One region of the Azoarcus olearius genome, then DNA from elsewhere that is predicted to be linked to it. Evidence: predicted binding sites of a transcription regulator. Region 1 holds the regulator's gene; each other region holds the start of a gene.

The links. The regulator FNR, encoded in region 1, switches genes on or off when oxygen is low (the NO sensors DNR and NnrR bind a similar motif). The targets are predictions, from matches to a motif close to TTGANCTAGNTCAA.
Region 2: the regulator FNR is predicted to act here: its motif matches at 2,111-2,124, upstream of napF (ferredoxin-type protein NapF).
Region 3: the regulator FNR is predicted to act here: its motif matches at 7,861-7,874, upstream of dqs_RS11765 (amine dehydrogenase large subunit).

Annotation. Positions count from the first base shown of each region.
Region 1 covers NZ_CP016210.1:1,549,422-1,559,776, reverse strand. Annotated here, with positions in the region: gene dqs_RS07245 (heavy metal translocating P-type ATPase) at 1-1,802, opposite strand, end outside; gene dqs_RS07240 (MerR family transcriptional regulator) at 1,880-2,275, shown strand; gene dqs_RS07235 (sulfite exporter TauE/SafE family protein) at 2,290-3,006, opposite strand; gene hemN (oxygen-independent coproporphyrinogen III oxidase) at 3,094-4,485, opposite strand; gene fnr (fumarate/nitrate reduction transcriptional regulator Fnr) at 4,597-5,334, shown strand; gene dqs_RS07220 (PHA/PHB synthase family protein) at 5,357-6,994, opposite strand; gene dqs_RS07215 (universal stress protein) at 7,313-7,756, shown strand; tRNA gene dqs_RS07210 (tRNA-Arg) at 7,892-7,968, shown strand; gene dqs_RS07205 (hypothetical protein) at 8,018-8,254, opposite strand; gene dqs_RS20465 (DUF3149 domain-containing protein) at 8,285-8,434, opposite strand; gene dqs_RS07200 (FixH family protein) at 8,460-8,975, opposite strand; gene ccoG (cytochrome c oxidase accessory protein CcoG) at 8,980-10,355, opposite strand, start outside.
Region 2 covers NZ_CP016210.1:4,389,326-4,399,680, reverse strand. Annotated here, with positions in the region: gene dqs_RS20125 (response regulator) at 1-2,004, shown strand, start outside; gene napF (ferredoxin-type protein NapF) at 2,197-2,700, shown strand; gene dqs_RS20115 (chaperone NapD) at 2,697-2,951, shown strand; gene napA (nitrate reductase catalytic subunit NapA) at 2,953-5,496, shown strand; gene napG (ferredoxin-type protein NapG) at 5,791-6,651, shown strand; gene napH (quinol dehydrogenase ferredoxin subunit NapH) at 6,648-7,643, shown strand; gene dqs_RS20095 (nitrate reductase cytochrome c-type subunit) at 7,640-8,092, shown strand; gene dqs_RS20090 (NapC/NirT family cytochrome c) at 8,108-8,746, shown strand; gene dqs_RS20085 (methyl-accepting chemotaxis protein) at 8,795-10,355, opposite strand, start outside.
Region 3 covers NZ_CP016210.1:2,548,875-2,559,229, reverse strand. Annotated here, with positions in the region: gene dqs_RS11815 (methyl-accepting chemotaxis protein) at 1-242, shown strand, start outside; gene dqs_RS11810 (SPFH domain-containing protein) at 274-1,137, opposite strand; gene dqs_RS11805 (NfeD family protein) at 1,178-1,618, opposite strand; gene dqs_RS11800 (glutathione S-transferase family protein) at 1,850-2,479, shown strand; gene dqs_RS11795 (amino acid ABC transporter ATP-binding protein) at 2,504-3,232, opposite strand; gene dqs_RS11790 (amino acid ABC transporter permease) at 3,219-3,872, opposite strand; gene dqs_RS11785 (amino acid ABC transporter permease) at 3,872-4,540, opposite strand; gene dqs_RS11780 (transporter substrate-binding domain-containing protein) at 4,611-5,429, opposite strand; gene dqs_RS11775 (FadR/GntR family transcriptional regulator) at 5,481-6,161, opposite strand; gene dqs_RS11770 (helix-turn-helix domain-containing protein) at 6,505-7,494, opposite strand; gene dqs_RS11765 (amine dehydrogenase large subunit) at 7,966-9,120, shown strand; gene dqs_RS11760 (MauE/DoxX family redox-associated membrane protein) at 9,120-9,671, shown strand; gene mauD (methylamine dehydrogenase accessory protein MauD) at 9,668-10,270, shown strand; gene dqs_RS11750 (methylamine dehydrogenase light chain) at 10,292-10,355, shown strand, end outside.

The DNA.
Region 1 (10,355 bases):
GCTTCGGCCACCGCGACGCCCGCCTCAGCCAGGAAGTCGGGTGATCCGACCCGCAGCTTGCGCCCCTCCACCACGCCCTCCATCCCCTTACCGCTCACCGCCTGCAGTTCGCTCGCAGGGGGCAACACACAGCCCTCGGCGCGCGCCGCCTCGACCACCGCCAAGGCCACCGGGTGGGCACTCGCCTGCTCAACGGCGGCGGCGAGCCGCAGCAGTTCGCTGCGGCTTACCCCCGCGCCGGGCCGGACCTCGGTGACGGCCGGACGTCCCTCGGTCAGTGTGCCCGTCTTGTCCAGCGCCAGCACCGCGATCTGCTCGGCGAGTTCGAGCGCCGCGGCATTCTTCACCAGCATGCCGGCGCGCGCGCCCTGTCCGGTCGCCACCATGATGGCGGTCGGCGTAGCCAGCCCGAGCGCGCATGGACAGGCGATGACCAGCACCGCCACCGCGTTGACCAGTGCCTGCTGGAAGTCGCCGGCCACCAGCCACCAGCCGGCAAAGGTGGCGACCGCCAGCGTGACCACCACGGGGACGAAGATCGCCGAAACCTGGTCCGCGCGGCGCTGCACGGGCGCTTTCGACCCCTGCGCCTGCTCGACCAGCCGGATGATCCCCGCGAGCAAGGTGCTGCCTCCCACACCGGTTGCCCGGCAGCGGAGCACGCCCTCGCCGTTCACCGTGGCCGCATAGACCTTGTCGCCACCCGCCTTGTCGATCGGCAGGCTTTCGCCGGTCAGCATGGATTCGTTCACCGCGGAGGCGCCGCTCTCGACGACGCCATCGACCGGCACCGCGTCGCCCGGCCGGACCAGGAAGGTGTCACCCGGCTGCAGCCGTTCGACCGGCACCTCAACAATCATCCCGCCCCGCTCCACCCTCGCCATACGGGGCTGCAACCGCACCAAGGCGTCCAGCGCCGCCGTGGTCCTGGCCTTCGCACGCGCCTCCAGCAGCTTTCCGAGCAGCACCAGGGTGATGATCATCGTGGAGGCTTCGAAGTACACGTGGAGGTCGTGACGCCCTAGCGCCGTCACCACCAGGCTGTAGAAGTAGGCCATGCTGGTACCGAGCGCCACCAGCACGTCCATGTTTGCGCTTCGCCCGCGCAACGCCGACCACGCCCCGCGGTAGAACCGCGCGCCGATCCAGAACTGGACCGGGGTCGCGAGCAGCAACTGAAAGCCGCGCGGAATCACGTCGTGGATGCCGGCCTCGCCGATCCAGCCGAACATCGCCGGCATTTGCGCCGCCAGCGGGAGGGTCAGCGCGGCGGCGATCCAGAACCGGATGCGCTCGTGGCGCCACTGCGCCTGCTGGCGGGCACGTATCTGCTCGCGCTGCGCCGGTCCGGTCTCCGCGACCTCGAAACCTGCCCGAACGACTGCCGCCTTGATCGCATCGGCGTTCGACAGCCCCGGGGTATAACGCACCGTCGCGCGCTCGGTGGCGAAATTGACCGCCGCTGAAACGCCGGGAAGGCGGCCGAGCACCTTCTCCAGGCGCTGCGCGCACGCAACGCAAGTCATGCCGGAGATTTCGAGTTCGAGGCTGGCGTCCGGCACCTCGAACCCGGCCTTGCGGATCGCAGCCACCACCTCGCCGGCGCCAATGCGCGCGCCGTCCAGGCGCACGTGCGCCTTTTCCGCCGCCAGGTTCACGCTGGCGCTGACGCCGTCCATCCGGTTCAGCACCTTTTCGATGCGCGTCGCGCAGGCGGCGCAGGTCATGCCCGCCACCGGCAGATCCACAACGTGCAACGCGCTGTCCTCGGGCCGCCTCTGATCCAGCACCGCATCCGCCATTTCGTGCCCCTGCCCTTGCCAAATCTGTCGATGGAATGCAGTGTAAAGCCCGTACCAAGGTACGGAGTCAACAGCGCATGGACCACACTTACACGATAGGGCAGCTTGCCGCGCAGGCCGAGGTCGGGGTCGAGACGATCCGCTACTACCACCGCAGGGGACTGCTGGCGGAACCCGAACGCCGGGGCAGCTACCGGGCGTATCAGGAGGACGACCTCGAACGATTGAAGGCGATCCGCCGCGCGCAACAGCTCGGCTTCTCGCTCGAGGAAATCGACGAGTTACTGGGATTGAACGAAGAACGCGACCGCGAGAAGGCGCGCCGGATTGCGCAGGGGAAGATCGACGATATCGAGGTGCGTATCCGCCAACTGGAGGAGATGCGCGGCGCGCTACGTGCCTTGGTGAAGTGCTGCCGGGACACCGAGGCACCGGCGCCCTGCCCCATTCTCAAGTCGCTGGCGGGAAAGTAGCCCCGATGCGCGCGTTACACGGCGCAGACCACACCGCTCCAGAGCGCGCCGCCCAGCGACTGCGCGTGGAACAGGCCGAACACACCGAAGCCCAACACGGCCAGACCCGCCACGAAGCGCACCTTTCCGTTGCGGGTAATGTCACGAAAACGCTTGAACAGCATTCCTGCAAGCAACAGGTTGGGCAACGTTCCCAGGCCAAACGCGAGCATGATGCCGGCGCCACGCGCCGCGGAGCCCGTCACCAAAGCGGTGGTCAAGACGCTGTACACCAGACCGCAAGGCAGAAAGCCCCACAAGGCCCCCAGCGGAAGCGCCTGACTCACCGAGCGTGCGGGGAGGAAGCGCCGGGTAAGCGGCTGCACCCTGCGCCACACGGCGTGCCCCGCACGCTCCACCGGCGCGAGTACGGAAGTGAATCCGGTGAGATAGAGCCCCAGTGCAACGAGCATCAGGTTCGCAAGCACATAAAGCGCCATCTGTGCCGGCAGCACGCCGCTGTAGATCATTCCGACCGAACCGAGTGCGCCGAGCAGCGCCCCCATCCCGGTATAGGTGCCGATACGGCCGAGGTTGTAGGCGAGATGCAGGGGCCACTGCCGGGCGGCGTCGTGCGGACCCTGCATCTTCTGGACGCTGAGCGCGCCGACGATTCCGCCACACATGCTGACGCAGTGGGTACCGCCGAGAAGGCCGATCAGGAAGACGGCGAGATAGCCGGACTCAGGCATGCTGGACACGGACCGCCGCGTTGCCGGGACGGCACTGCCGAAGATGGAAACCCTGCATCTTACGCCCCCGCTTCACCCACCAGAAGCTCAGATCACCTTCGAGTAGCGTGCCCGCTCACGGTCGGCGCGTAGATAGCGGTCGAACACCATTGCGATACCGCGGACCAGCATCCGGCCGGCGGGGAGCACGGTAATCCAGTCACCGTCGATCTCCAGAAGGCCCGCAGCCTGCATTTCCGCAAGGTCGGCGAGTTCAGCCGCAAAGTAGTCGCGGAAGTCGATGAGGTGGGCGATCTCGATCGACTGCATCGACAACTCGAAGTGGCACATCAGGGCCTGGATTACCGAACGCCGCAACAGATCGTCGGCGGTCAGCTCCACGCCGCGCAGCACCGGCAACTGGTCGCGATCGAGCGCGTCGTAGTATTCGTCGAGCGTCTTCACGTTCTGCGCGTAAGCCGCGCCAACCTTGCCGATCGCCGAGACACCGAACGCCAGCAGATCGCATTCGGCCTGCGTGGAGTAGCCCTGGAAGTTGCGGTGCAGACGCCCTTGCCGCTGGGCCACCGTCAGTTCGTCGTCCGGCTTGGCGAAATGATCCATGCCGATGTACACGTAACCGGCTTCGGTGAGGCGGCGAATCGCCAGTTGCAGAATCTGCAGCTTGGCTTCCGGCGTCGGCATGTCGCTTTGCAGGATGCGGCGCTGCGGTTTGAACAATCCGGGCAAGTGCGCGTAGCTGTAGAGGGAGATGCGGTCCGGCGAAATGTCGAGGACCTGCTCCAGCGTGCGATTGAAGCTGATGACGTTTTGCTTGGGCAGGCCGTAGATCAGATCGAGGCTGACCGACTTGAAGCCGGTGGCGCGCGCCGCGTCGATCACCAACCGGGTCTCTTCGACGCTCTGCACGCGGTTCACCGCGCGCTGCACATCATCGGAGAAATCCTGCACTCCGACGCTCATCCGGTTGAAACCGAGATTGGCGAGCATTTCCACCGTATCGAAATCGACCTTGCGCGGATCGACCTCGATCGAATACTCGCCGTTCGGGGCCAGGTTGAAGAAGCGCCGCACCGCGTCCATCAGCTGATGCATTTCCTCGTGCGACAGGAAGGTGGGCGTTCCGCCGCCAAGGTGAAGCTGCGTGACCTGCCGGCTTCCTCCGAGCGCAGCAACCTGCATCTCGATCTCTTTCTCAAGGTATTTCAGATACTTGGCAGAGCGCCCATGATCCTTGGTGATGATCTTGTTGCAGGCGCAGTAGTAGCAGATCGTATTGCAGAACGGGATGTGGAAGTATAATGACAGCGGCCGACTCACCCCGCCGACGGCGCGCTTGGCAAGCCAATCCTGCAATGCGTTGGCGTCGAATGCCTCAACGAATCGGTCTGCCGTGGGGTACGATGTGTAACGGGGACCGTTCACATCGAAGCGACGGATGAGTTGCGGATCGAAGATGAGATCTGGCTGGGCGTTCATGGGTGTGCTGTTGCTGGGCGTACCAAACGATCGCAGAAAGCCGGCTCGATGTGGTTGACATGGATCAACGCGGCCAATCTCCTGCGGATTCGGAGCAAGTTTATCGTGCAAATGAAGGCGGTGCCGATTACGGTTGCCGGACTGAAGACGGCGTGTTCGCAGTGCAATCTCGTCGAACTCTGCCTTCCCTTCGGGATGAGCGAAAATGAAATCGACCGTCTCGACGAGCTGGTAGGTGCGCGCCGCAAGATCAAGCGTCAGCAGCACCTGTACCGGGCCGGCGACCCTTTCGAAGCAATCTACGCGATCCGCACGGGCTCATTCAAGACCGACGTCCTCCTCGAGGATGGGCGGGACCAGGTCACCGGCTTCCAGATGACCGGCGAGATCCTCGGCCTGGACGGCATCAGCAGCGAGGTTCATTCCTGCAACGCGATTGCGCTGGAGGACAGCGAAGTCTGCGTCATTGCCTACGGCAAGCTGGAAGAACTGTCGCGCGAGGTCGAAGGCCTGCAGCATCAGTTTCACAAGGTGATGAGTCGTGAGATCGTTCGCGACCACGGCGTGATGATGCTTCTCGGCTCCATGCGCGCCGAGGAAAGGCTGGCTGCATTCTTGCTGAACATGTCCCAGCGCTTCACCGCACGCGGTTTTTCTGCGGCGGAGTTTCACCTGCGCATGACGCGGGAGGAGATCGGCTCCTACCTGGGGCTGAAGCTCGAAACCGTCTCCCGCGCGTTCTCCCGCTTCCAGGAGGAAGGCCTAGTCACGGTGCAGCAGAAGCACATCCGGATTCTCGACAGCGGGGGCCTGAAGAAGCTGATACAACACCAACCTGCGTGTCGCTAGTTCCTCCCGCCCCACTTCACCGCTATTTTTCCAGCACGTAGGTTCCTGGCGCCGGCGCCAAAGCCGGAAAGGCAGCATTGGCGACCGGTCGCGCGTCGACCAGTTCGCCCGCCCGCGGCTTCAACCACTGCATCCAGTCCTCCCACCAACTCCCCTCGTGGCGTTCGGCCCGGTCCAACCATGCCTCAGCCGATTCCGAGCGATGCGCTTCGGCTGCGCGATAGTTTCGCTTGGGCGGCTGAACGACCGGGTTGACGATGCCGAGGATGTGCCCCGAACTCGATAGCACGTAGCGCTTTGGGCCGGTTACAAAATTATTGATGCGGAAGGTCTGCCCCCACGGAGCGATGTGATCATCCTCCGCCGCGACGGCGTACAGCGGTTGCGAGATCGCAGCGAGGTCGAGCGGTTCGCCTGCCACCACCAGCGCGTCCTTCTGAATCAACCTGTTGTGCAGATACAGCTCCCTGAGATACCAGGAGTGCATCGCATAGGGCATCCGCGTCGCGTCCATGTTCCAGTACAGCACGTCGAACGAGGCCGGTGTTTCGCCATACAGCCAGCCGTGGACTACGTAGTGCCATATGAGACTGTTCGAACGCAGCAGGCGGAAAGCGGATGCCATCTCCTTGCCTTCCAGATAACCGGTTCGGGCCATGTTTCCGGTCAGGTAGCGGATGCTCGACTCGTCGATGAACACCTCGATGTCGCCCGGCTTCTGAAAATCGACGAGCGTGGTAAAGACGGTCCAGTCTGCCACCGGAACCGCTTCGGCCGGAAAGTGGCGATTGGCCCACGCCATGTACATGCTGAGGGCAGTGCCACCGATGCAGTACCCCACCGCATGCACCTTCTCGGCGCCTGCGAGCCCTCGCGCCGTCTCTACCGCGGCGTGCACCCCGCGTGTGACGTAGTCGTCGAACGTCACATCCCGCATCGAGGCGTCAGGGTTCTTCCAGCTTGTAATGAATACGTCCAGTCCCTGTTCGAGCAGGTAACGAATCAGGCTCTTCTTCGGAACGAGATCGAGGATGTAGAACTTGTTGATCCACGGAGTGACGATGACGACCGGATCGCGGTGCACTTGCGGACGAGTGGGTTGGTAATGAATCACCTCCAAGAGGTCGTTCCTGAACACGACCGCGCCGGGCGTCGTCGCCAGGTTCTTGCCCACCTCGAAGTCATCGGGACGAGTCATCCGCACTTCACCCGCGCGAACGTCGTCGAGGAAATTGCCGAACCCGCGGACCAGGCTCTCACCCTTCGTTTCCCACGCCTTTCGCACTGCGACCGGATTCGTCCAGAAGAAATTGGTCGGCGCGACCGCATTCAGCCATTTCCGCCACCAGAACGCCGCCCGCCGCCGCTCCTTCCCCGTCAGACCCGGCGTGTCATAGAGCATGTCCTGGACGTGGTGAGTCAGCGCCAGATACCACTCTTTGGTGAGATCCCAGGTCGGCGACTCAGTCCAGACCGGATCGGCAAAACGCGCATCGTCCGGATTCGGCCGCACCGGATCTTCGCTGTCGAGGCCGAGAACCCGGTTCCAGGAATGCCATTGCAGACGCCACAGGTCGGAGGAAAGACGCAGAAGACGATCTGCCAGCTCCTGCGGATGCGCAGCCCAAGCCAGCTGGGCGTGAATGATAGGCGCCGCCATCCCGAGCGGATCGAAGGACCCCTCGACCGCTTCGTGCAGTTGCTTGATCGAACGCTTTACGGTTTGACCTGGGTCGAGTCGCTCGCTCTTGTTCATCACGTCTCCAAGCTTCGAAATGACAGGGGCTTTTCCATTTTGCCACGGCAGCCCAACCAACATCGTCGGTGATGACTCCCACGGTACGCGGAGGTTCCCACGCAGATCATCCCCTCCCTTCCCGGCCTCCACGTTGACCTTCATCATCCAGACCCACTCCCGCCGGGAGCTATAATCGGGTCGGGTATTGAAAATAAACGCATCAACCAAGGGAGGTGCGCAATGTTCAAGCACATTCTGGTACCGACGGACGGGTCAGCCTTGTCGGAGAGTACGGTGGCTCGGGCGGTATCCTTCGCACGCGACGCCTCGGCCCGCATCACGTTCTTCTACGCTCAACCGGACTTCCCGATGCCGATCTACGGCGAAGGCGCCCTGATCGACCCGACGACCCCCGAACAGTTTGCCAAAGCGGCAGCTCAAGAAGCCGAACGCATCCTGAACGCCGCCAAAGCCGTTGCCGACGCTTCCGGCGTACTGGCAGACACTGACACATTGGTAAACGAGGTGCCGTACGAGGCGATTATCAATGCGGCGGACCGGCACGGATGCGACCTCATATTCATGGCGTCCCACGGACGACGGGGCCTTGCCAGCCTGCTTCTGGGTAGCGAAACCCAGAAGGTCCTCACCCACAGTACGATTCCAGTCCTCGTCTATCGCTAACGGCAAAATTTTTCTTGCCATCCATCAGGATATTGTCTATTATGCGCTCCGTTGTTCGAACACAAGCGCAGCAAAAAACGACGGAAGAAAAACCTTCCCAAGTTAAACAGTTAGTGCTATAGTTCAAATCTTTCAGCGCCCGTAGCTCATCTGGATAGAGTACCTGGCTACGAACCAGGGGGTAGGAGGTTCGAATCCTTCCGGGCGCGCCAAATAAACAAAAAAGCCACTCTCAGAGTGGCTTTTTTGTTTTCTACGCTTTCAGTCTCGTTGATTAACCTCGTCCGAGGTTCGCTGAAAGAACAGGGTTGTCAGACTTGAAGCGGCGCATATCAACCAGAATCCGATGAACCCTATCGAATATGTCGAGATCGGCGAAAAATGCACCGCCTCCCCTTGGAAGTAGAGTTCCTGAGGGTCGATGACGGTAAAAAAGGCGGCCTCGGCGAGAGCCGCGACGAGGAACGAGGGCCACAGCACTTGAATCCACTTGAGCATCTCAACCTCCTTATTACCGCCATCGAATAATCACTGATGCCGCAACTTGGCTTTTTGCTCATCCTCCGCCATGTGGCGAACAGCAAACCGGTAGATGTAGACGCCCATCACCAGGACGAAACCGATCGTGAAGAGGCTGAGCAAACCGATGTCGCTACCGAATAACTCTCTCCAAGCCATGACGACTCTCCTTTCAAGACGCAGTTCATGATCCGGTCGGATTGATCCGGATCTCCGTCTCTGTCGGGAGGTAAGCGGCCCCGTTCATTCGCCAGGCGCGGGGCTCGTCTTCTATTTGGAACAACCAGCGACCGGTTGCGAGCGGGCTGATCTTGACTTCAAACACCCCGTCTCGCCCCGTCACCACCATCTCCTGATCCAGGCCACCCTTGGTCGGATGCGATACCGTCAAGCGAACAGTACCGGGAAGCGTGACACTGGGCACCGACGACGACAACACGATCAACACCCGGTCCGTACTGATGTTCAGTTGCGCGGACAACCCGAGTTGTTTGGCCCGCTCGGTCCGTTCGATAGTCTGGACGAACGCCTTCCCTTCTCGGTAATAGTCATCCACGACCAGGCCGTCCCAACTCCTGATCGCGAGGATCAGCGTAATCACGCCAGCGACAATAGCAGTCGCCGGAATCGCAATCAGGAACCACGGCCAACCTTGTCGGTACCAGGGTGCAGCTTTCTTCTGGGTCACACTAAAGCTCATCGAATCAATTCGGCATAAGGAAAGTGGTCTTTTCCCGCAATCGTTCCTGCGGCGCATCATCAGGCGCCACCACGATGAACAGCTCGTTTGCGCCAGACTTGCCTACCCCACCCGGCACCAATACCCGAAGCGTCACGGATTGGGTCGACGCCGGCGGAACGGAGATGGAAGTCTCCGCGGAGCCGATCCGGGCCTGGTCCAAACCTTCGACACCGAAGTGGAAGCTTCTCGCCGATTCTGTCATGTTCATCACCTGCAGGCGATAAACGTTTTCGATCATTCCGTCTTCAACCTCACGAGCTAGAGACGTCCGATCACGCAGCACATCGACACGCAGCGGTTCGCGCGTCGCCAACCCCCACAGAAACGCCAAACTGACCAAGGCCAGCACGCCGCCGTATATCAGCGTACGCGGCCGCAGCACGTGGCCAATGATCTCCTTGCTTCCCCAGTGTTTCTTGACCGCATTCTCGGTCGAATATCGGATGAGCCCCTTGGGATAGCTCATCTTCTCCATCACCTGATCGCAGGCGTCGATACAGGCGGCACACCCTATGCACTCATACTGGAGCCCCTTCCGGATGTCGATCCCGGTGGGGCACACCTGTACACAGATTCCGCAATCGATACAGTCACCTTTCCCGACCGACTTAGGATCCACGCCCTTCTTGCGGGTTCCGCGCGGCTCGCCACGCTCTTCGTCGTATGTGATGACGAGCGTGTCGGCGTCGAACATGACGCTCTGAAAACGGGCGTAAGGGCACATGTACTTGCATACCTGCTCCCTCATTACGCCCGCGAACAAATAGGTAAAGCCGGCGTAGAACAGGATCCAGAAAAGCTCCCACGGCCCAAAGCTCAGCGACGAGACCGAAGCGAGCATTTCGCGCAGCGGTGAAAAATACGAAACGAAGGTGAATCCGGTCCACAGTGCAACCGCACCCCAGGCGCCATATTTGGCCGCCTTGATAGCGATCTTGCGTACGCCGAGCGGCGCCTTGTCGAGTTTGGCGCGCTTATTGTGGTCACCTTCGATCTTCTGCTCTATCCACATGAAGATTTCGGTATAGACCGTCTGCGGACAGGCATATCCGCACCACAACCGCCCCGCGATTGCCGTAAAGAAGAACAGGGCATACGCGGAGATGATCAACAGGATCGCCAGGAAGAAGACGTCCTGCGGCCAGAACACCCAACCGAAAATATAGAACTTGCGCTCAGTCAGATGAAAGAGGACAGCCTGACGATCGTTCCATGTCAGCCATGGCAGACCGTAGAAGATCAGCTGGGTAAACCACACCAACGCCCAGCGCCAGGTCGCGAACGTCCCGGAGACCGCTCTGGTATAGACCTTTTTGCGCACGGCATAGAGGGAGTCTT
Region 2 (10,355 bases), 1.6 Mb from region 1:
GTCACCGACCTGCACGAGGCGCGCGCCGCCGCCGAGGCCGCCAACCAGGCCAAGAGCCTGTTCGTCGCCAACATGAGCCACGAGATCCGCACGCCGATGAACGGCGTGCTCGGCATGACCGAGCTGCTGCTGACCACCGAGCTTGACGACGAGCAGCGCGACTTCGCCGAGACCGCCCGCCACAGCGCGCAGGCCCTGCTCGGCATCCTCAACGACATCCTCGACTTCTCGAAGATCGACGCCGGCAAGCTCGACATCGAAACCATCGACTTCGACCTGCATGGCGTGCTCAACGAAATCAGCAGCCTGCTCGCGCTGCGCGCCGAGGAGAAGGGCATCGAATTCATCTGCCGCGTGGAGCCCTCGCTCCCCGCGCGGCTGCGCGGCGATCCGGGCCGGCTGCGGCAGGTCTTGCTCAACCTGGTCGGCAATGCGATCAAGTTCACCGACCACGGCGAAGTCGTGGTGAGCGTGGGCGTCGAGGACCGCGGCGAACCACTGCGCGTGCGTTTCGAGATCCGCGACAGCGGCATCGGCATTCCGGCCGAAACCCTGCCCGCGCTGTTTTCGCCCTTCACCCAGGCCGAGGGCTCGACCAGCCGCCGCTTCGGCGGCACCGGGCTGGGGCTGTCGATCAGCAAGCGCCTGGTCGAGCTGATGGGGGGCGAGATCGGCGTCCGCAGCCAGCCGGGCGTGGGCTCGACCTTCTGGCTGGCGCTGCCGTTCGCGCGCCAGCCGGGTGGCGAACATCTGCCGCCGGCCTCCGACCTGGCCGGCCGCCGCCTGCTGGTGGTGGACGACAACGCCAGCAGCCGCGAACAGCTCGGCCTGCTGCTCGGCGCGTGGGGCTGCGAGCTGCTGGAGGCCGCCGACGGCGATGCCGCGCTGGCACTGCTCGCAGGCGAGGCGGAGACGGGCGCGACGATCGACGGCGCGATCCTCGACCTGCGCATGCCGGGCATGGATGGCGAAGCGCTCGGCCGACGGATCAAGGCCGATCCCGCGTTGGCCCACCTGCCGCTGCTGCTGCTGACCCCGGTCGCGATGCGCCCCGACGCCGAGCGCCTGCGCGCCGGCGGCTTTGCCGCCTATCTGGCGAAGCCGGTCCGCGCCGACCTGCTCGAACGCGCGCTGCGCACCCTGCTGCGCCAGGGCGGGCAGCCGCTGCGGATGCCCACCGCCCCGCTCATGGGAGGCGAGCGTCCGCGCCACGGCCGCATCCTGCTGGCCGAGGACAACGCCACCAATCAGAAGATCGCCCGCACGATGCTGGAACGCCAGGGTCACCGGGTGCACGTGGCCGGTGACGGCGCCGCGGCGCTGGCCGCGCTGGTGCAGGGCGATTACGACCTCGTCCTGATGGACTGCCGCATGCCCGAGGTGGACGGCTTTGCCGCGACCCGGGCGATCCGCGATGGCCTGGGCGGCGCCCGCCATGCCGCCATCCCCATCGTCGCGATGACGGCCGACGCGATGGAAGGCGACCGCGAGCGGGTGCTGGCGGCGGGCATGGACGACTACCTGACCAAGCCGATCGACGCCGCGCGGCTGGAGGCGACGGTGCGGCACTGGCTCAGCGTACCGGCGGATCCGTCGCCGCCGGACCTGCCCGCCGGACCGCCCGCCGCGCGAGGGCGCGCCTTCGATGCCGACCTCGCCCTCGACCAGATGGCCGGCGACCTTGACATCGCGCGCGAAATCCTGCCCGAGGCGGTCGCCGCGCTGTTCGGCGAAACCGCAAGCCTGCGGCTGGCGGTGGAGGCGGCGGACGGCGAAACCTGCGTGCGCGCAGCCCACACCGCCAAGGGCCTGGCCGGCACGGTCTGCAGCGCGGAGGCGGTGGACGCCGCGTTGGCGATCGAACTGGCGGCGCGCGCCGGCGACTTCGCCACCGTGACGCAGCTGCTGCCCGGCTGGACCCATCTGCTGGAAGTGCTGGCCGCCGATGTGGATCGCTGGCTGGCGGAAAGCCGGCCGGCGGCTGGCGAACCCAGCCTGGGCTGACGCCCGCCGCGGCGCCCCGCCGCCGGCATTGAACCGACCCTCGCCCCCGCCGCGGTCCGCGCCCGATACCGCGCTGTTTTTGCGCGTATTGAGAGCGATTCCTATCTTGACGTTCATCAATGACGCGGGGTCGGCGCCGCACGGAAGATATCCCCATTCGCTTCCTGGGGAATTTCCGTGGTTTCCGTATCGATGGCGCGCAGGGGCTTCCTGCGTGGCCGTACCCCGCCCGGCGCCTCGCCGCTGCGTCCGCCCTGGGCGGTCGCCGAAGAGGACTTCCTGCGCCAGTGCACCCGCTGCGACGCCTGCGTCGCGGCCTGCCCCACGCAGGTGGTGGTGCGCGGCGGCGGCGGATACCCCGAGATCGACTTCGCCCGCAGCGAGTGCAGCTTCTGCACCCGCTGCGTCACCGCTTGCGCGCCGCGCGCGCTGCAGCGTGACGACGGACGGACGCCCTGGACCCCGACCCTGACCCTGGGCGCCGGCTGCATCGCGCAGCACGGCGTGGAGTGCCGGGTGTGCGGCGAGGCCTGCGGTGCCGGCGCGATCCGCTTCCGGCCGCGCGCCGGCGGCGTAGCGCTGCCCGAGGTGGAGGCGGCGCGCTGCACCGGCTGCGGCGCCTGCGTCGCGCCCTGCCCGGTGCGGGCGATTTCCCTGCAGATGAACACGATGGCGGTGATGGAGGAAGGCGCATGAGGATCGCGAGCCTGGTGGTGCGGGCCAAGCCCGAGCACTTCGCGGAACTGAACGAGACCCTGGGCGAGATCCCGGGGGTGGAAGTGCATGGCGCCTCGGCCGAGAACGGCCGCATGGTCCTCTGCATCGAGGATGGCGAGGGCTACTCGATCACCGATTCGATATTGGCGGTGAGCCTGGCCGAGCATGTGCTCGGCGCCACGCTCGCTTACGAATACACCGACGAAGGTCTGGAATTACTGGAGGCGTGAGATGAGCATGGATCGACGCGATTTCATCAAGGCCAATGCGGTTGCCGCCGCGGCGGCGAGCGCCGGCATCGGCATCCCGGTGGTGGCGCAGGCGCAGCCCAACGGCGCCAACACCAAGGTGCGCTGGGACAAGGCGGCGTGCCGCTTCTGCGGCGTCGGCTGCTCGGTGCTGGTGGGCGTGCAGAACGGCCGCGTGGTGGCGACCCAGGGCGATCCGGACGCGCCGGTCAACCGCGGGCTGAACTGCATCAAGGGCTATTTCCTGTCCAAGATCATGTACGGCGAGGACCGCCTGACCAAGCCGCTGCTGCGGATGAAGAACGGCAAGTACGACAAGAACGGCGAGTTCACGCCGATCTCGTGGGACCAGGCCTTCGACATCATGGCCGAGAAGTGGAAGGCCGCGCTGAAGGAACAGGGCCCGGATTCGATCTGCATGTTCGGCTCCGGCCAGTGGACGATCTGGGAAGGCTACGCCGCCTCCAAGCTGTGGAAGGCGGGCTTCCGCACCAACAACATCGACCCCAACGCCCGTCACTGCATGGCCTCCGCGGTGACCGGCTTCATGCGCACCTTCGGCATCGACGAGCCGATGGGCTGCTACGACGACATCGAGAACGCCGACGCCTTCGTGCTGTGGGGTTCGAACATGGCGGAGATGCACCCGATCCTGTGGACCCGCATCACCGACCGCCGCCTGTCGCGCGAGGGCTGCGAGGTGCATGTGCTGTCCACCTTCGAGCACCGCTCCTTCGAGCTGTCCGACAACGGCATGATCTTCACGCCGCAGACCGACCTCGCGATCCTCAACTACATCTGCAACTACATCATCCAGACCAAGCGGGTGAACACCGCGTTCGTCAATGCGAACGTCAAGTTCAAGGCCGGTGAAACCGACATCGGCTTCGGCCTGCGCCCCACCCACGCACTGGAGCAGAAGGCCACCAGCAACGGCTACCCCGGCGCCGACGGCAAGCCCAAGGGCGACGTCAACGCCGCGAAGGACATCAGCTTCGAGGAATTCGCCAAGTTCGTCTCCGACTACACGCTGGAGAAGACCGCCAAGCTCACCGGCGTGCCCGCCGAGCGCCTGAAGCGGCTGGCCGAGGTCTATGCGGACCCGAACAAGAAGGTGATGTCGTTCTGGACCATGGGCTTCAACCAGCACACCCGCGGCACTTGGGTGAACAACATGATCTACAACGTCCACCTGCTGGTGGGCAAGATCAGCGAACCCGGCAACAGCCCGTTCTCGCTCACCGGCCAGCCGTCTGCCTGCGGCACCGCGCGCGAGGTCGGCACCTTCGCCCACCGCCTGCCCGCGGACATGGTGGTCGCCAACCCGATGCACCGCGCCATCGCCGAGGAGATCTGGAAGCTGCCGGAAGGCACCATTCCGGCCAAGATCGGCCTGCACGCCGTGGCGCAGAGCCGCGCGCTGAAGGACGGCAAGCTCAAGTGCTACTGGACCAGCACCACCAACAACATGCAGGCCGGTCCCAACGTCAACGAGGAAATCTACCCCGGCTGGCGCAACCCGAATGCCTTCGTCGTGGTGTCCGACGTCTATCCGACGGTGTCGGCGCTGTCGGCCGACCTGATCCTGCCCTCGGCGATGTGGACCGAGAAGGAAGGCGCCTTCGGCAACGCCGAACGCCGCACCCAGTTCTGGCGCCAGCAGGTCACCGCCCCGGGCGAGGCCAAGAGCGACCTGTGGCAGTACATCGAGTTTTCCAAGCGCTTCAAGGTCGAGGAAGTGTGGCCGGCTGACCTCATCGCGAAGAAGCCGGAGGTCAAGGGCAAGACCCTGTTCGACGTGCTGTTCGCCAACGGCACGGTCAACAAGTTCCCGCTCTCCGACGTCGAGAAGGCCAACGCGCATGCGATTCCGGGCTACATGAACCTCGAATCGAAGGCGTTGGGCTTCTACCTGCAGAAGGGCCTGTTCGAGGAATACGCCCAGTTCGGCCGCGGCCATGGCCACGACCTCGCCGACTTCGACGTCTATCACAAGGCGCGCGGCCTGCGCTGGCCGGTGGTTGAGGGCAAGGAAACCCTGTGGCGCTTCCGCGAAGGCTACGACCCCTACGTGAAGCAGGGCGAGGGCGTGAAGTTCTACGGCCACAAGGACGGCAAGGCGGTGGTGTTCGCGCTGCCTTACCAGGATCCCCCGGAGATGCCGGACAAGGAGTTCGACATGTGGCTGTGCACCGGCCGCGTGCTGGAGCACTGGCACACCGGCTCGATGACCCGCCGCGTGCCCGAACTGCACCGCGCGGTGCCGGAAGCGCTGGTCTTCATGCATCCCGAGGACGCCACCCAGCGCGGCCTGCAGCGCGGCATGGTGGTGAAGATCGCCTCGCGCCGCGGCGAAGTCGTCGCCCGGCTGGAGACGCGCGGTCGCAACAAGCCGCCGAAGGGGCTGATCTTCGTCCCCTTCTTCGACGAAGGCCGGCTGGTGAACAAGCTGACGCTGGACGCCACCTGCCCGATCTCGAAGGAAACCGACTTCAAGAAGTGCGCGGTGAAGGTGATGAAGGCGTAAGGGCCAGCCCTCGGCGCAGGCCGGTTGGCTCCCTCCCCTTCAAGGGGGTGAAGCAGGGGTTTCGGCAAGCACTGCTTGCCGCCCGCCCCAACGGGGATGCCTCCTGGCACCGGCTGCGGGGCGGCCTGATGTACTCCCTCCCCTTCAAGGGGAGGGCTGGGGTGGGGATGGGGTTGTCGCGGCGCTGAACCGAACCCCATCCGGCTCCCGACCTTCCCTCGAAGGGGGAGGAACCGATCAACAGGCGCTTGCGCGCCGCAAACCGCAGTTTCAACGACAAGCAGTCAGACCGACATGAGCAACGACCAGTCCCCCCGTGCCGGAGAGGCGGTATCCCCGCCCCGCCGCCGCTTCCTCAAGGAAGCGGCCGGCGTGGCCGGTGGCGCCGGCCTGTTGTCGCTCGGCGTCGGCCTTTACGCCAAGCAGGCCTCGGCGCTGCCGGCCACCGCGCTGCGCCCGCCCGGCGCGCTCGCCGAAGCGGATTTCCTCGCCGCCTGCGTGCGCTGTGGCCTGTGCGTGCGCGACTGCCCCTACGACACGCTGAAGCTCGCCGAACTCGGCGCCGCCACCGCCACCGGCACGCCCTACTTCGAGGCGCGCAAGGTGCCGTGCGAGATGTGCGACGACATCCCCTGCGTGGCGGCCTGTCCCACCGGCGCGCTGGACCGCGCGCTGACCGACATCGCGCAGGCCCGCATGGGTCTCGCGGTGCTGATCGACCACGAGACCTGCCTCAACTTCCTCGGCCTGCGCTGCGACGTCTGCTACCGCGTGTGCCCGGTGATCGACAAGGCGATCACGCTGGAGAAGGTGCATAACCCCCGCTCCGACCGCCACGCCATGCTGCTGCCGACGGTGCATTCCGACCACTGCACCGGCTGCGGCAAGTGCGAGAAGGCCTGCGTGCTGCCGGGCGAGGCGGCGATCAAGGTGTTGCCGGCGAAGCTGGCGCAAGGCTCGCGCGCCGAGCACTACCTGCGCGGCTGGGAAGAAAAGGAGGCCGCCGGCGGCTCGCTGATCGGCGAGCAGGTGGAACTGCCGGTGCGCGGGATGGAAGACAAGGCCTACGGCGACACCCGGCTGCGCCCGGGTGAAACGCCCGCCACCGCGCCGGCGGCCCCGGCCGGCGGGCTCGATTCGGGGTGGAAGCCATGAACGCGTCCGCACGCCCGCCCGCAGGGAGCGCGGCCTCCCGCGGAAACGATGTCCCGCAGCAGCCGGGCGGGCCGTCCGTGCCGTCGGCCGAGGACGCCGTGCCGGCGACCAGCGTGCGCGGCGCCGCCCGCCGTGGCGCGGTCGCGCGCCCCGGTGCCGAGGCGGTGGCGGCCAAGGGCTGGCTGCGCGCGCACAAGTGGCTGCTGCTGCGCCGTTTGAGCCAGTCCGGCATCCTCGCGCTGTTCCTCGCCGGGCCCTGGTTGGGGTGGTGGATCGTGAAGGGCAACCTCAGCTCCAGCCTCACGCTCGGCGTGCTGCCGCTCACCGATCCCTTCGTGCTGGCGCAATCCATCGCGGCCGGACAGTGGCCCTACCGCGAGGCGCTGACTGGCGCCGGCATCGTGCTCGCTGTCTACCTGCTGTTGGGCGGGCGCGTGTTCTGTTCGTGGGTGTGCCCGATGAACATCGTCACCGACGCCGCCGCGTGGCTGCGGCGCCGGCTCGGCCTCAAGGGCGGCAAGGTGCCGGCCGCGGCCACGCGCTACTGGCTGCTCGGCTTCGTGCTGGTGGCCGCCGCACTTACCGGTTCGCTGGCGTGGGAGTGGGTGAATCCGGTGTCGATGCTGCACCGCGGGCTGGTCTTCGGTTTCGGCCTCGCGTGGGGCATCGTCGGCGGTGTCTTCCTCTACGACCTGCTGATCGCGCCGCGCGGCTGGTGCGGCCACCTCTGCCCGCAGGGCGCTTTCTACGGCCTCCTCGGCCGCAGCGCCGGCGTCCGCGTGTCGGCCGCGCGGCGCAGCGCCTGCAACGACTGCATGGACTGCTTCGCGGTCTGCCCCGAACCCCAGGTCATCCGGCCGGCGCTGAAGGGCGTCGGTCAGGACCATCCGCTCATCCTCGCCGGCGACTGCACCACCTGTGGCCGCTGCGTGGATGTCTGCGCTCAGCACGTTTTCCGTATTACGACGCGATTCAACAGGAGCGAGTCATGAAAAAACCAGCCCGCCAATGCGTGATTGCGCTCATTGCCGCCCTCGGCATCGGCGCCTGCCTGCCTTCCGCCGTGCTGGCCGAAGGGGTGCGCAGCATCCGTGGCAACGAAGTCTCGGCGACCGAAGTGGCGCCCGGCAACTTCAAGCCCATCCCCGACCGCGCGCCGATTCCGCGCGACTACGTGCAGCAGCCGCCGCTGATCCCGCACAAGATCGAAGGCTACGAGATCAGCAAGAACTTCAACCGCTGCATGGACTGCCACGCCTGGAGCCGCTACCAGGAGACCGGCGCGACCAAGGTCAGCCTGACCCACTTCAAGGACCGCGACGGCGGCGAACTGTCGAACATCTCGCCGCGGCGCTACTTCTGCGTGCAGTGCCACGTGCCGCAGACCGATGCGCCGCCGCTGGTCAGCAACGGCTTCCAGCGTGCCGACGGCCTGCGCTGAGCGACGGAGAACGTCATGACCGACACCACCAAGCAGGGCCGTTGGACCTGGCTGCGCCGCATCGGCTGGACCGCGCTCGGCACCGCCTTCGTCGCCGGCATCGTGTTCTGGGGCGGCTTCAACTGGGCCCTGGAGATGACCAACAAGGAGCAGTTCTGCATCTCCTGCCACGAGATGAAGGACAACGTCTATCTGGAGTACCGCAACACCATCCACTACCAGAACCGCACCGGCGTGCGCGCCACCTGCCCGGACTGCCACGTGCCGAAGGAATGGGGGCCGAAGATGATCCGCAAGATCAAGGCTTCCAACGAGGTCTGGCACAAGCTGCTGGGCTCGATCGACACGCCGGAGAAGTTCAACGCCAAGCGCCTGCAGCTGGCGCAGAACGAATGGCGGCGGATGAAGGCCAACAACTCGCAGGAATGCCGCAACTGCCACAACTACGAGTATTTCGACTACTCGGTGCAGGGCCGGCGCTCCAACCAGATGCACCAGGCCGGGCTGTCGGCGGGGCAGACCTGCATCGACTGCCACAAGGGCATCGCCCACTCGCTGCCGCCGATCGAGCAGGAAATCGGCGCGGCGCGCGATTCGGTCGCACCCGAGGTGTTCCACCCGGCCCCGCCCAAGGCCGCCGAACAGGCACACTAGGCCGCGCGGTAACGAGGACGGCGGACTGCGGTGTCCGCCGTCTGTTTTTTACACGGCGTACTGCCCCACGGCCTTGCGCATGCGGTCCACCACCGCTTCCAGCCGGTGCACCATGTCCTCGGTGTCCGCCACCACGGCCACGTTCTGCTCGGTCATCGACGCGACCTGCTCGATATGGCGGGCGAGGTCCTGCAACGCCACCTGTTGCTCCCCCGAGGCGTGCGAGATTTCGGTCACGCGCTCCATCGTGACCGCCATCTCGGCATTGATGCGGTTCAGCGATTCTTCCGCCGCGCCGACGCGCTCCACCCCTTCGCCCACCTGGGTGGCGCCCGCGCGCATGGTGTCGACCGCCTGCTGCGTTTCGCTGCGGATGGTGTCGATCATCTCGCCGATTTCACGCGTCGCCTGGCCGGTGCGTTCGGCGAGCTTGCGCACCTCGTCGGCCACCACCGCGAAGCCGCGCCCCTGCTCGCCGGCGCGCGCGGCCTCGATCGCGGCGTTGAGCGCGAGCAGGTTGGTCTGGTCGGCGATCTCGCGGATCACGCCGGTGATGCGGCCGATCTCGTCCGAACGCTTGCCCAGGGTTTCGAGCTGCTCGGCCGACACCCCGACGCGGTCGGCCAGCGACTGGATGTTGCGGCTCGCGTCGCGCGTGATCCGCGCGCCTTCGTCCGACACGCGGCTGGTCTCTTCCGCCACCTCGCGGGTCGAGGCGGCATGCGCCGCAACCTCGCCGATCGACACCGTGACCTCTTCGATCGACGCCGCCGCCGAACTGGCCGCTTCGCTCTGCGTCTGCGCCGACAGGCGCACGTCGTGCACCCGGCTACCCACCTGCCCGGCGGCGCGCTCGACCTGCACCGACACCTCCGTCATGCCCTGCAGTGTGGCCTGCACCGAGGACACCACCTTGTCGGCGCGGCGGGCGAGGGCACCGATCACGTCGCGCCGTTTGAGGTCGAAGCGGTGCCGCAGGTCGCCGGTGCTCAGGATGCTTTCCAGCCAGGCCGCGGTGGCGCCGAGGTCGCGCTGGACGTGCGGCGCGTAGATCAGCAGGAAATACAGCGCGTAGAGCAGCGAGGGCACCGCCACCAAGGCCATCAGCGTCCCCGGAACCTCGATCGAGGTGAAGCCTTCGACGACCATCAGCAGGGCCTGCAGCACGGCGAGCACGCCCACCGCATTCATCTGGGCCCGCAGCGACACGGCTGCGTTCATCCACGCGGGCCGGTTGGCGACCACGCGGCCGTGATAGACCTTGATCGAGCGGTCGCCCTCGCGGATGCGCTTGTAGGCGGCTTCGGCCGCGGCAACCTCTTCGCGCGTCGGGCGCGACCGGACCGACTGGTAACCGACGATCCGGCCGCCCTCGCGCACCGGCGAGGCGTTGGCCACCACCCAGTAGTAGCCGCCGTCGCTGCGCCGGTTCTTCACCAGCCCCCGCCACGGCCGGCCCGCCACCAGGTCGGACCACATGTCCTTGAAGGCCTCCGCCGGCATGTCGGGATGGCGGACCATGTTGTGCGGCTTGCCGATCATGTCCTCGCGCGTATAGCCGCTGATCTCGGCAAAGGCCTCGTTGGCCTCCTCGATGCGCCCCTTGAGG
Region 3 (10,355 bases), 1.0 Mb from region 1:
CGGGTCAGTCGATGGGCGAAATCCGCGACGGCGCGCGCGAGGTGCTGCAGGCCGTCAGCGACATCTCGCTGGCGCTGCGCGAGCAGAGCAGCGCCAGCGCCGACATCGCCCGCAATGTGGAGCGCATCGCGCAGATGGCCGAAGAGAACAGTTCGGCGGTGCGCGACACCGCCGAGATCGCCTCCACCCTGCAGTCGCTCGCGGGCGAGCTGGAACGCAAGGTCGAACGCTTCAAGGTCTGAGGCCCGGTCGCGCCGGGCACTGCGATGCGGTTCAGCCGCGGCCGCCGAGCTTGCCGACCAGTCCGCGCAGGGTTTCCTGCAGGTCGGCCGGCATCACCACCACCTTCGAACTGCCGCCCTGGCCCAGCTTTTCCAGCGAGGCGATGTATTTCTCGCCGAGCAGGTAGAGCATCGGCGTGGTCTCGTTGCCCACCGCCACGCTGACGCGGCGGATCGCCTCGGCGGAGGCTTCGGCCAGCATCACCTGGGCGTTGGCGTCGCGCTTGGCCGACTCCAGCCGCGCTTCCGCTTCCAGGATGGCGGCCTGCTTCTCGCCTTCGGCCTTGGTCACCGCCGCTTTGCGCTCGCGCTCGGCGGCGGCCTGCATCTCCATCGCGCGCTGCATCGACTGCGATGGCTTGATGTCCTGGATTTCCACCGACTTCACGGTCAGGCCCCAGTCCACCGCCTCGTCGGCGATGCTTTCGCGCAGCCGCGCCTTGATCTTGTCGCGCGAGGACAGCGCCTCGTCCAGCTCCATTTCGCCGACGATGGAGCGCAGCGTGGTCATGATCAGGTTGCGGATCGCTTCCGAGAAGTCGGTGACGCCGTACACCGCCTTGACCGGATCGGTGACCTTCACGAAGGCGATCGCGTTGGTGAGGATGACCGCGTTGTCGCGCGTGATGACCTCCTGTTCTTGCACGTCGAGGATGATGTCCTTGGTGACCAGCTTGTAGGCCACGGCGTCGAGATAGGGAATCAGGATGTTGAGGCCGGGCTTGAGCGTGCCATGGTACTTGCCCAGCCGCTCGACGATCCATTCTTCGCCTTGGGCGACGACGCGCACCCCCTTGGCGATGGTGACGGCCACGAAGACCAGCAATGCGATGACGAAGATCAGGCCTGCACTCATGCGATTCTCCTCGGAGGGTTGAAGCGGAAGACGGAAGGGCTCAGGCGCGGGTGACGCGCAGGAAGCTGCCCTCGATGCCGACGACGCGCACGCGCTCGCCGGCGGGGATGGCGGTTTCGGCGAGGCAGATCCATTCGTCGGCCCCCAGCACCGGGCGCTGGAAGCGCACCTTGCCGCGGCCGTAGGCCTCGATCGCGCCGACCAGCAGGCCGACCTCACCGATGACGTCGCCTTCGGCGGTGCCCGACAAGGTCTTGTGGCGGCGGTGCTCGAACACCTTGAACCACAGCACCGTCATCGCCACCGAGGCAAGCAGCCACAGCACAAGCTGCGCAGTCAGCGAAAGGTCGGCAACCAGCGCAACCAGTGCGACCAGCAGCGCACCAAGGCCGAACCACACCACAAAGAAGGCCGGAATCACGAGTTCCAGCAGGATCAGGGCGATGCCGCCCACCGCCCAGTGCCACCATTCCATGCTCATCGGGTTCTCCAGGTTTGGCGGCATTCTAGCCGCATCGCGCGTGCGGCCAGTGCATCGCACCGGCCCGATGGCGACGAGCGGTGGTAGCACCGCGTCGCGGAAGGCCGTGAGCGATGCCGTCCGCCTGCGCCCATGCCTGCGCTTGCGCCCGGCGGCCATGGAGCGCATCGTCGTTCCGGTTGTCCCATCCAGCGCTGCCGGCGCGCCGGCCATCACGGAGGAGAAGCGAGCATGAACGAACTGGTTCTATACACCCATCCCTATTCGCGCGGACGTATCGCCCACTGGATGCTGGAAGAGGTCGGGCAGCCGCACCGCATCGAGTGGGCCGAATTCGGCCCGGCGATGAAGACGCCGGAGTTCCTGGCGCTCAATCCCATGGGCAAGGTGCCGGTGCTGACCCACGGTGATGTGGTCGTCACCGAGGCGGCGGCGATCTGCGCCTACCTCGCCGACCGCTTTCCGGATAGCGGGCTGGCGCCGGCCGCGCATGACTCCGCGCGCGGCCCCTGGTACCGCTGGCTGTTCTTCGCCGCGGGGCCGGTGGAGCAGGCGGTGACCGCGCATTCGATGGGCTGGCAAGTGCCGGAGGGCAAGGATGCCTTCGTCGGCTTCGGCAGCTACGCGCGCGTGCTCGACACGCTGGAGAAGGCCGTCTCCGCGGCACCGTACCTGTGCGGCGAGTTCAGTGCGGCGGATGTGTACGTCGGTTCCCATCTCGGCTGGGGGATGATGTTCGGCAGCATCGAAAAGCGCCCGGCGTTCGAGGAATACGTCGCCAGGCTGCAGGCGCGGCCGGCGGCACAGCGTGCCGACCGCATCAACGCCGAGCGCATCGAAACCATGCAGAAGAAGGCCTGAGCCGCCCGGCGCCCCCGCGCCGTATCAACTCACCGCGCCGACGAAGGCGGCCAGTTCCGGCGTCTGCGGCGCGGCGAACACCGTCTTCGGGTCGCCGCTTTCGTGGATGCGGCCGTGGTGCATGAAGATCAGCTTGTTGCCGACCTCGCGCGCGAAGCGCATCTCGTGGGTGACCATGATCAGCGTCATGCCTTCGGCCGCGAGCTGCTGCACCACCGCCAGCACTTCGTTCACCAGTTCCGGGTCCAGCGCCGAGGTGATCTCGTCGCACAGCAGCACCTTGGGCTTCATCGCCAGCGCGCGGGCGATGGCCACGCGCTGTTGCTGGCCGCCGGAGAGCTGGTCGGGGAAGCTGTTGAACTTGTCGGCGAGGCCCACCTTCAGCAGCATCTCCTTGGCGATGTCCTCGGCCTCCGCCTTCGACGTGCCCTTCACCACGGTGGGTGCCAGCATCACGTTCTGGCCGGCGGTAAGGTGGGGGAAGAGGTTGAACTGCTGGAACACCATGCCCACCTTCTGGCGCAGCGCGCGCAGGTCGCCCTTGCCGTCGTGCAGCGCGGTGCCATCGACCCGCAGCTCGCCCTTGTCGATGGATTCCAGACCGTTGATGGTGCGCAGCAGGGTGCTCTTGCCCGAGCCACTGCGCCCGATCAGCGCGACGACGTCGCCCTGCTGGACATCGAGGTCGATGCCCTTCAATACGTGATTGGGGCCGAAGTGCTTGTGCAGGCCGGCGATCTTAACGAGCGACATGGAATTTCCTCTCCAGGCTTTTCGCGTACAGCGAGAGCGGATAACACAGGGCGAAGTAGCCGGCCGCCACCAGGCCGAACACCATGAAGGGCTGGAAGGTGGCGTTGGCGAGCATCGAGCCCGTCTTGGTGAGTTCGGCGAAACCGATGATGGAGGTGACCGCGGTGCCCTTGACCACCTGCACCGAGAAGCCGACCGTCGGCGCCACCGCGATGCGCAGCGCCTGCGGCAGGATCACATGGCGCATCTGCTGGGCGTAGGACAGCGCCAGGCTGGACGAGGCCTCCCACTGGCCCTTGGGCACCGCCTCGACGCAGCCGCGCCAGATCTCGGCGAGGTAGGCGCTGGTGAAGAGCGTCAGTCCGGCTGCGGCGGCGAGCCAGGGCGACACGTCGATGCCCAGCAGCGACAGGCCGAAGAACACGATGAAGAGCTGCATCAGCAGCGGCGTGCCCTGGAAGACCTCGATATAGCCCTTGGTGAAGGCCTGCAGTGCGCGGTTCTTGGAGATGCGAGCGAACAGGATGGCCAGCCCGACGATGCCGCCGAGCACGAAGGCGATCAGCGACAGCGCCAGCGTCCATTTGCCGGCGTCGAGCAGGTTGCGGACGATGTCCCAGGTGGTGAATTGCACGAACATCAGCGTGCCCTCCCGACCACGTAGCCCTGGCCGACCTGGATCAGCAACTGGCGGATCAGCAGCGCCATCGCGAAGTAGATCGCGGTGGTGACGAAGTAGGTTTCGAAGGCGCGGAAGTTGCGCGACTGGATGAAGTTGGCGGCGAAGGTGAGTTCTTCCGTGGCGATCTGCGAGCACACCGCCGAACCCAGCATGACGATGATCACCTGGCTGGTAAGCGCCGGCCACACCTTGGCCAGCGCCGGGCGCAGCACCACGTGGCGGAAGATCTGGCTGCGCGTCAGCGCCAGCGATTCGGCGGCCTCGATCTGGCCGCGCGGCGTCGCCTGGATGCCGGCGCGGATGATTTCGGTGGAGTAGGCGCCGAGGTTGATCACCATCGCCAGCACCGCCGCCTGCCATTCGGTCATCTTCACGCCGAGCGAGGGCAGGCCGAAGAAGATGAAGAAGAGCTGCACCAGGAAGGGCGTGTTGCGGATCACCTCCACATAGACGCCGAAGATGCGATCGAAGGGGGCGAGCTTCCAGGCGCGGCAGATCGCGCCGAGGATGCCGAGGCCGATGCCGAACACCGCGCCCACCGCGGTCAGCGCCAGCGTGAAGCCGGCGCCCGACAGCAGCAGGTCGGCGTTGTCGAACACCGGCGCAAAGTCGAATTGATAGGCCATCGTCGAGTCCGTTGAAGGCGGATCACAGGCATGCGTGCGGGGCCGCAGCCCCGCGCGCGGCGGCTTGCGCTTACAGGTCCTTCGGCAGCGGAGCGTTGAGCCAGCGCTGGGCGATGTCGTTGAGCGTGCCGTCCTGCTTGGCCTTGACGATGATCGCGTTCACCTTGGTCATCAGCGCGGTTTCGCCCTTGGCGGTGGCGACGTAACAGGGCGAGTTCTTGATCAGGAACTTGGCGCCGAGGCGGCGCAGCTTGGTCATGTCATTCACCGCGGCGGCCACCACGTTGCCGGTGGCGACGAACTGCACCTGGCCGGTGAGGTAGGCGGAGATCGTCGCGTTGTTGTCCTCGAAGCGCTTGATCGTGACCTTGGGCGAGGCGATCTTGGTCAGCTCCAGGTCTTCCACCGAGCCGCGGGTCACGCCCACGGTCTTGCCGTCCAGCTCTTCCACCTTGGTCAGCTTCACGTCTTCCGGCCCGAACACGCCGTTGAAGAAGGGCGCGTAGGCTTCGGAGAAGTCGATCACCTTCTCGCGGTCGGGGTTCTTGCCCAAGCTGGAGATCACCAGGTCGGCCTTGCCGGTGGTGAGGTAGGGGATGCGGTTGGTGCTGGTCACCGGGATCAGCTCGACCTTCACGCCGAGTTCCTTGGCGATCAGGTTGGCCATGTCGATGTCGTAACCGCGCGGCTTGAGGTCGGTGCCGACGCTGCCGAAGGGCGGAAAGTCCTGCGGCACTGCGACGCGCAGGGTGCCGGCCTTCTGCACGTTGGCCAGCACGTCGGCGCGCGCATCGGCGAGGCCGATGGTGGAGGCGACGGCGATGCCGGCGGCAAGGCCGAAGAGGCTGCGCAGGAAGGGGCGGCGGGTGGTGTGCAGCGCGTGGTTCATGTTGCGGGCTCCGTTTGGAAAGAAGGGCGAAGGGAAGAGAAAACGTCGGGCTCAGCCCGGCGGGCGGTAGTCGATGCCGATGCGGCGCGAGGCGCCGCCGAGGTGGGCATGCATCGCGGCGGCGGCGGCGGCGGCATCGCCGGCGAGGATGGCGTCGATGATCAGGCGGTGTTCGTCGGCCGGTTCCCAGATGCTCGCCGAACGCGAGAACGGCAGCCGCAGGCTGTGGCCGATCTGTTCGCGGAACTGGTGGGCGATCTCGATCAGGCCGGGGTTGCCGCAGAGTTCGGCGAGCAGCATGTGGAACTGCAGGTCCCAGTCGGCCGCCATCACCAGGTCGCCGACCTTGAGCGCGTCTTCCATGCCGGCCTGGATGGCGGCGAGGCGGGCGCGGCCGTCGTCGTCGATGCGCTGGGCGGCGAGCGCAGCCCAGGCGGGTTCGAGCGCGGCGCGGAATTCGATCAGCGCCTGCGGCGTCATGCTGGCGGTGCCGCGCAGCGGCTGGGTGGCGTCGCGCTGGCTGCCGGCGGTGACGAACACGCCTTTGCCCGGCTGGCTGCGCACGAGGCCGAGCGCTTCCAGCGTGGAGATGGCTTCGCGCAGCGAGGCGCGGCTGATGGCGAGCTGGTCGGCGAGTTCGCGCTGCGAGGGCAGGGCGGCGCCGGCGGCGAATTCACCGTTGGTGATCCGGCGTTGCAGGGCCTGGGCGGCGATGTTGGCGATGCTGGGCATGGTTTTCCGGGTGAGTGTTCTGACTGGTCGGACCAGTTGGGCCAGTAAAAGCAGATGGCGTGCCAACAGACCCATTTGCCGATTAGGGCTATCAAGAACGCCGGATGGCGCGGTGTTGAGCGTCGGCTGAAGGTGCGCGCGCGGGCTTGCCGGCCGGACGACGCGCGCCGCGATGGTGCGGACGCGCGTGCCGAGGAACCACGCTGGGGCGCGCCGAGCCGCGCGGCAGGCTGGAGAAACGGGGGTGGAGACGTGCGCCGGACGGCGCGTGGCGCCGGAGGGGGCGCCAGGAAGGGGGCGGAAGCGGGCGGAAGGGCGCGGCCGCCCCCTCCGCCCGTTCAGGTCAGCGCCGGGCGCTATCGACGTGGCGCAGGGTTTCGGAAGGTAGCTCTCCGAACATTGCCTTGTAGTCTGAGGCGAAATGCGACAAATGCCAGAAGCCCCAGCGCGCGGCGATGTCGGCCACGGTTTCGCCGCCCGGCTCGGCGCGCTTGAGGGCGCGGCGCACGCCGTTCAGGCGGAGGGCGCGCAGGAAGCTGACCGGGTTGAGGTTGAGCACGTCCTGGAAGCTGTACTGCAGCGTCCGCCGCGACACGCGCAGTTCGGCGCACAGGTCGGCCACCGTGATCGGCTCGTCGATATGGTGGCGCATGTAATCGCGCGCGCGTTCCACCACCAGCTGACGGGCATTGCCGGAGGGCGAGCGGTGCTCCGGCTCGCCGCCGATGGCCGCGAGCAGGGCCCCGTACACCGCCTGCTCCAGCCCCTTGCGCATCGGCGCGTGGCGCAGCATGTCGGGCGTGGCACGCAGGCTGGCCATCACGGTGCGAAGGAAGGCGCGCAGCGCGTCGGCCTGTGCCGCGGTGCCGGGCACCGTGCGACGGTCGCCGAGTTCGGCTTCGATATCGCGATGTTCCACCTGCAGCGCGTAGTCGTTCAGCGCCTGCGCGCTGGTCGTCACGGCCAGCACGTCGTGCAGGCGGGGCGTGCGGAAGTCGAGTTCGTCGCCGCCGCGCAGCGTGATCACCGAGTTGAAATCCAGCGTTTCGCCGCAGTACCAACCCGGCCCATCGACCTCGATCGGCACGCCGAAGGTGCGCGAGCCGGCCCAGGCCTGGCCGGCCTCGTGCACCGACTGGTTGGTGCGTTCGCGGAAGATCTGCACGTTGCCGAACCAGAACTCTTCGAACGTACCGGAGAAGACCCCGGCGGTGAGCTGGTCGTAGCGCTGGTTCCAGCGCTGCAGGCAGGAGGCGTGGTCGTCGGCGTCCCGGGTGTCGTGCCAGATGGCGCTGAAGGGTTCGTGTACGGCGGCCGGCGAGGAAAGGTTCATGTAAGCGCGACTCCACAACTGTGCTTGGTGGAAGTGCGCATGCACGGCCCGTGCCAGCCGTGGCGTGGGCGGCTGTGAGGCTTCATTCGGTCTGTCTCCTGACCGGAAGTGGTGCTTTTTCGTTATGGGTGACGCTCTGTTTTTTCAGCGTAAACCCGAAGCCGGGCGCTTCACAAGCCCCTTTTCGCCGACCTCGCCGCGGCGGCCCCGCAATGTTGCGGCGCATCGTCGGACAGGCGCCCGAATGGTGCATCGCACTATCACTTACGCCTCATTGCGCCGGTTTTCGCCCGCGATGCACGGCTTGCCGATTTCGGATAACGGCCGCTGCCGCCCTCGGACCAGAATCCATCTCAACCGCTGGCTTTGATCTGCATCAATCCGGCGGACCAAGACCAGCGTATCCGCCGTGCGCGGCGGATTCCGAGAACAACGCGGCGCCTTGCGCCGTGCCCGACAAGGAGGCTCGACGTGCTTCGACACCGTGCGTTGCGAACCTGTCTCGCCGCCGTGCTGATCGCCCTCGCGGGCGGGTCTGCCCAGGCCGAGCTGCAGGTGGAGATCCCGAAGACGGTGGATCTGCCGCCGCCCAATCCGTATCGCATCTACCTCTCCGACATCTCCATCGGCCACATCGTCGATGGCCGGCTGCACGTCATCGACGGCGACGCGCTGCGCTACCTCGGCGTGGTGTCCACCGCCTACGCCGGCCAGGCGGTGGTATCGCCGGACCGCAAGGAGATCTACGTCGCCACCACCTACTACTCGCGCCTGGCCTCGGGCGAGCGCACCGACACCGTGGATATCCACGACGCGCAGACGCTCGCCAAGACCGGCGAGATCGTCATCCCGCCTATCCATGCCCAGGCGCTGAACTACAAGGGCATCGTCCGCACCTCGGCCGACGGGCGCTGGCTCTACGTGCTCAACGCCACCCCGGCGATCTCGGTGACGGTGGTGGACCTGAAGGCGAAGAAGGTCGCGTCGCAGATCGACATCCCCGGCTGCTGGATCGTGCTGCCGGCGGCGAGCGCCTCCAACCGTTTCTCCACCATCTGCGGCGACGGCACCATGCTCACCGTCACCCACGACGACAAGGGCGAGCCGACCGACCAGCAGAAGAGCGCCGCGTTCTTTAACCCGGATGTCGATCCCGTCTTCATCCACGGCGAGCAGGACGGCGACACCTACCGCTTCGTCTCCTACGGTGGCGACCTCTACACCGCCCACGTCGGCGGCGCCGTCGCCAGCTTCGAGCCGAAGTGGTCGCTGCTCACGGACAAGGAGCGCAAGGCCGGCTGGCGTCCGGGCGGCTATCAGCTGCTCGCCCAGCACAACGCGAGCGGGCGCGTGTTCGTCGGCATGCACGATGGCGCCAAGGTCGGCAGCCACAAGTTTCCCGCCAAGGAAATCTGGACCTTCGACCTCAAGACCGGCAAGCGCATCGCGCGCAGCCCGGGCAGCAACGCCATTGCGCTCGCGGTCAGCCAGGGCGACAAGCCGCGTCTGTTTGCCTACGACGGCATGAAAGGCGCGCTCGCCGCCTACGACGCCGCCGCTGCGCCGAAGCTGATCCGCCGCATGGAAGGCGTGGGCGAGTCGCCTTCCCTGATGGAGCTGCAGTGATGGACGCGCTCGCACTCGACCCGGTGCTGGCGCGCACCTGCGGCGCCGCGCTGGCGGTGATCCTGCTGCTGGGCGCGTGGCAGAAGCTGCGTGATCTCGCGGTGTTCGAAGCCTCGGTGGAGCTGTACCGGCTGTTGCCCGAGCGCATGGTGCCGCTGTTCGCGCGGCTCTTTCCGCTGGCCGAAGCCGTGGCCGGAGCGGCGCTGCTGTTCGAGGCCAGCCGCAGCGCCGGCTTCGTGCTCGGCCTCGCGGTGCTCGGCGCGGCCACGCTCGCGGTGGCCATCAATGTGGCCCGTGGCCATACCGACATCGACTGCGGCTGCGGTGGCGCCGAAGGCCACACCCGGCTGTCGTGGGCGCTGGTGGCGCGCAACACGGTGCTGCTCACGCTGCTGACCCTCGGCGCGCAACCCGGCAGCGAGCGCGCGCTGGTGTGGATCGACTACCTCTCGGTGGCCGGCGGCACGCTGATGCTCATCACCCTCTACGCGGCGGCCAACCAGCTGCTCGCCAATCACCCCAATCTCGCCCAATTGAGGAGCCGCTCATGAACGAAGCGCTGATGATCTCCAACGTCCTGCTGTGGGTGGCGGTGCTCGCCGCGCTGGTCGGACTGTTCGCCCTCGCGCGCCAGATCGGCGTGCTCTATGAACGCGTCGCGCCGATGGGGGCGCTGATGCTCGATACCGGGCCGCAGGTGGGCGAAGCCGCGCCGGTGTTCGACCTGCCGCACCTGGTCAATGCCCGCGAGCGCGTCTCGCTCGGCCTGCCGGGCGACAAGAGCACGCTGCTGTTCTTCCTGTCGCCGACCTGCCCGGTGTGCAAGAAGCTGCTGCCCATCCTGCGCTCGGCCAACCAGTCCGAACGCAGCTGGCTGCGCGTGGTGCTGACCTCGGACGGCGAGCAGCCCGAGCACCTCGCCTTCTACGACAAGGCCGGCCTGCAGGACTTCCCCTACGTGCTGTCGCGCGAGCTGGGCATCGCCTACCGCGTCGCCAAGCTGCCCTACGCGGTGCTGATCAGCGAACACGGCCGCATCGCCGCCAAGGGGCTGGTCAATTCGCGCGAACAGCTCGAAAGCCTCTTCACCGCCAAGGAACTCGGCGTCGCCTCGGTCCAGGACTACCTGGAACAGCCGGGCCGCGCCTGATCACCACAAGGAGAAGCCGGAATGAAATGGCTCGATGAATTCTTCGAACGCAAGACGCGCACGGTGGCGCAGCGCGCCTCGCGCC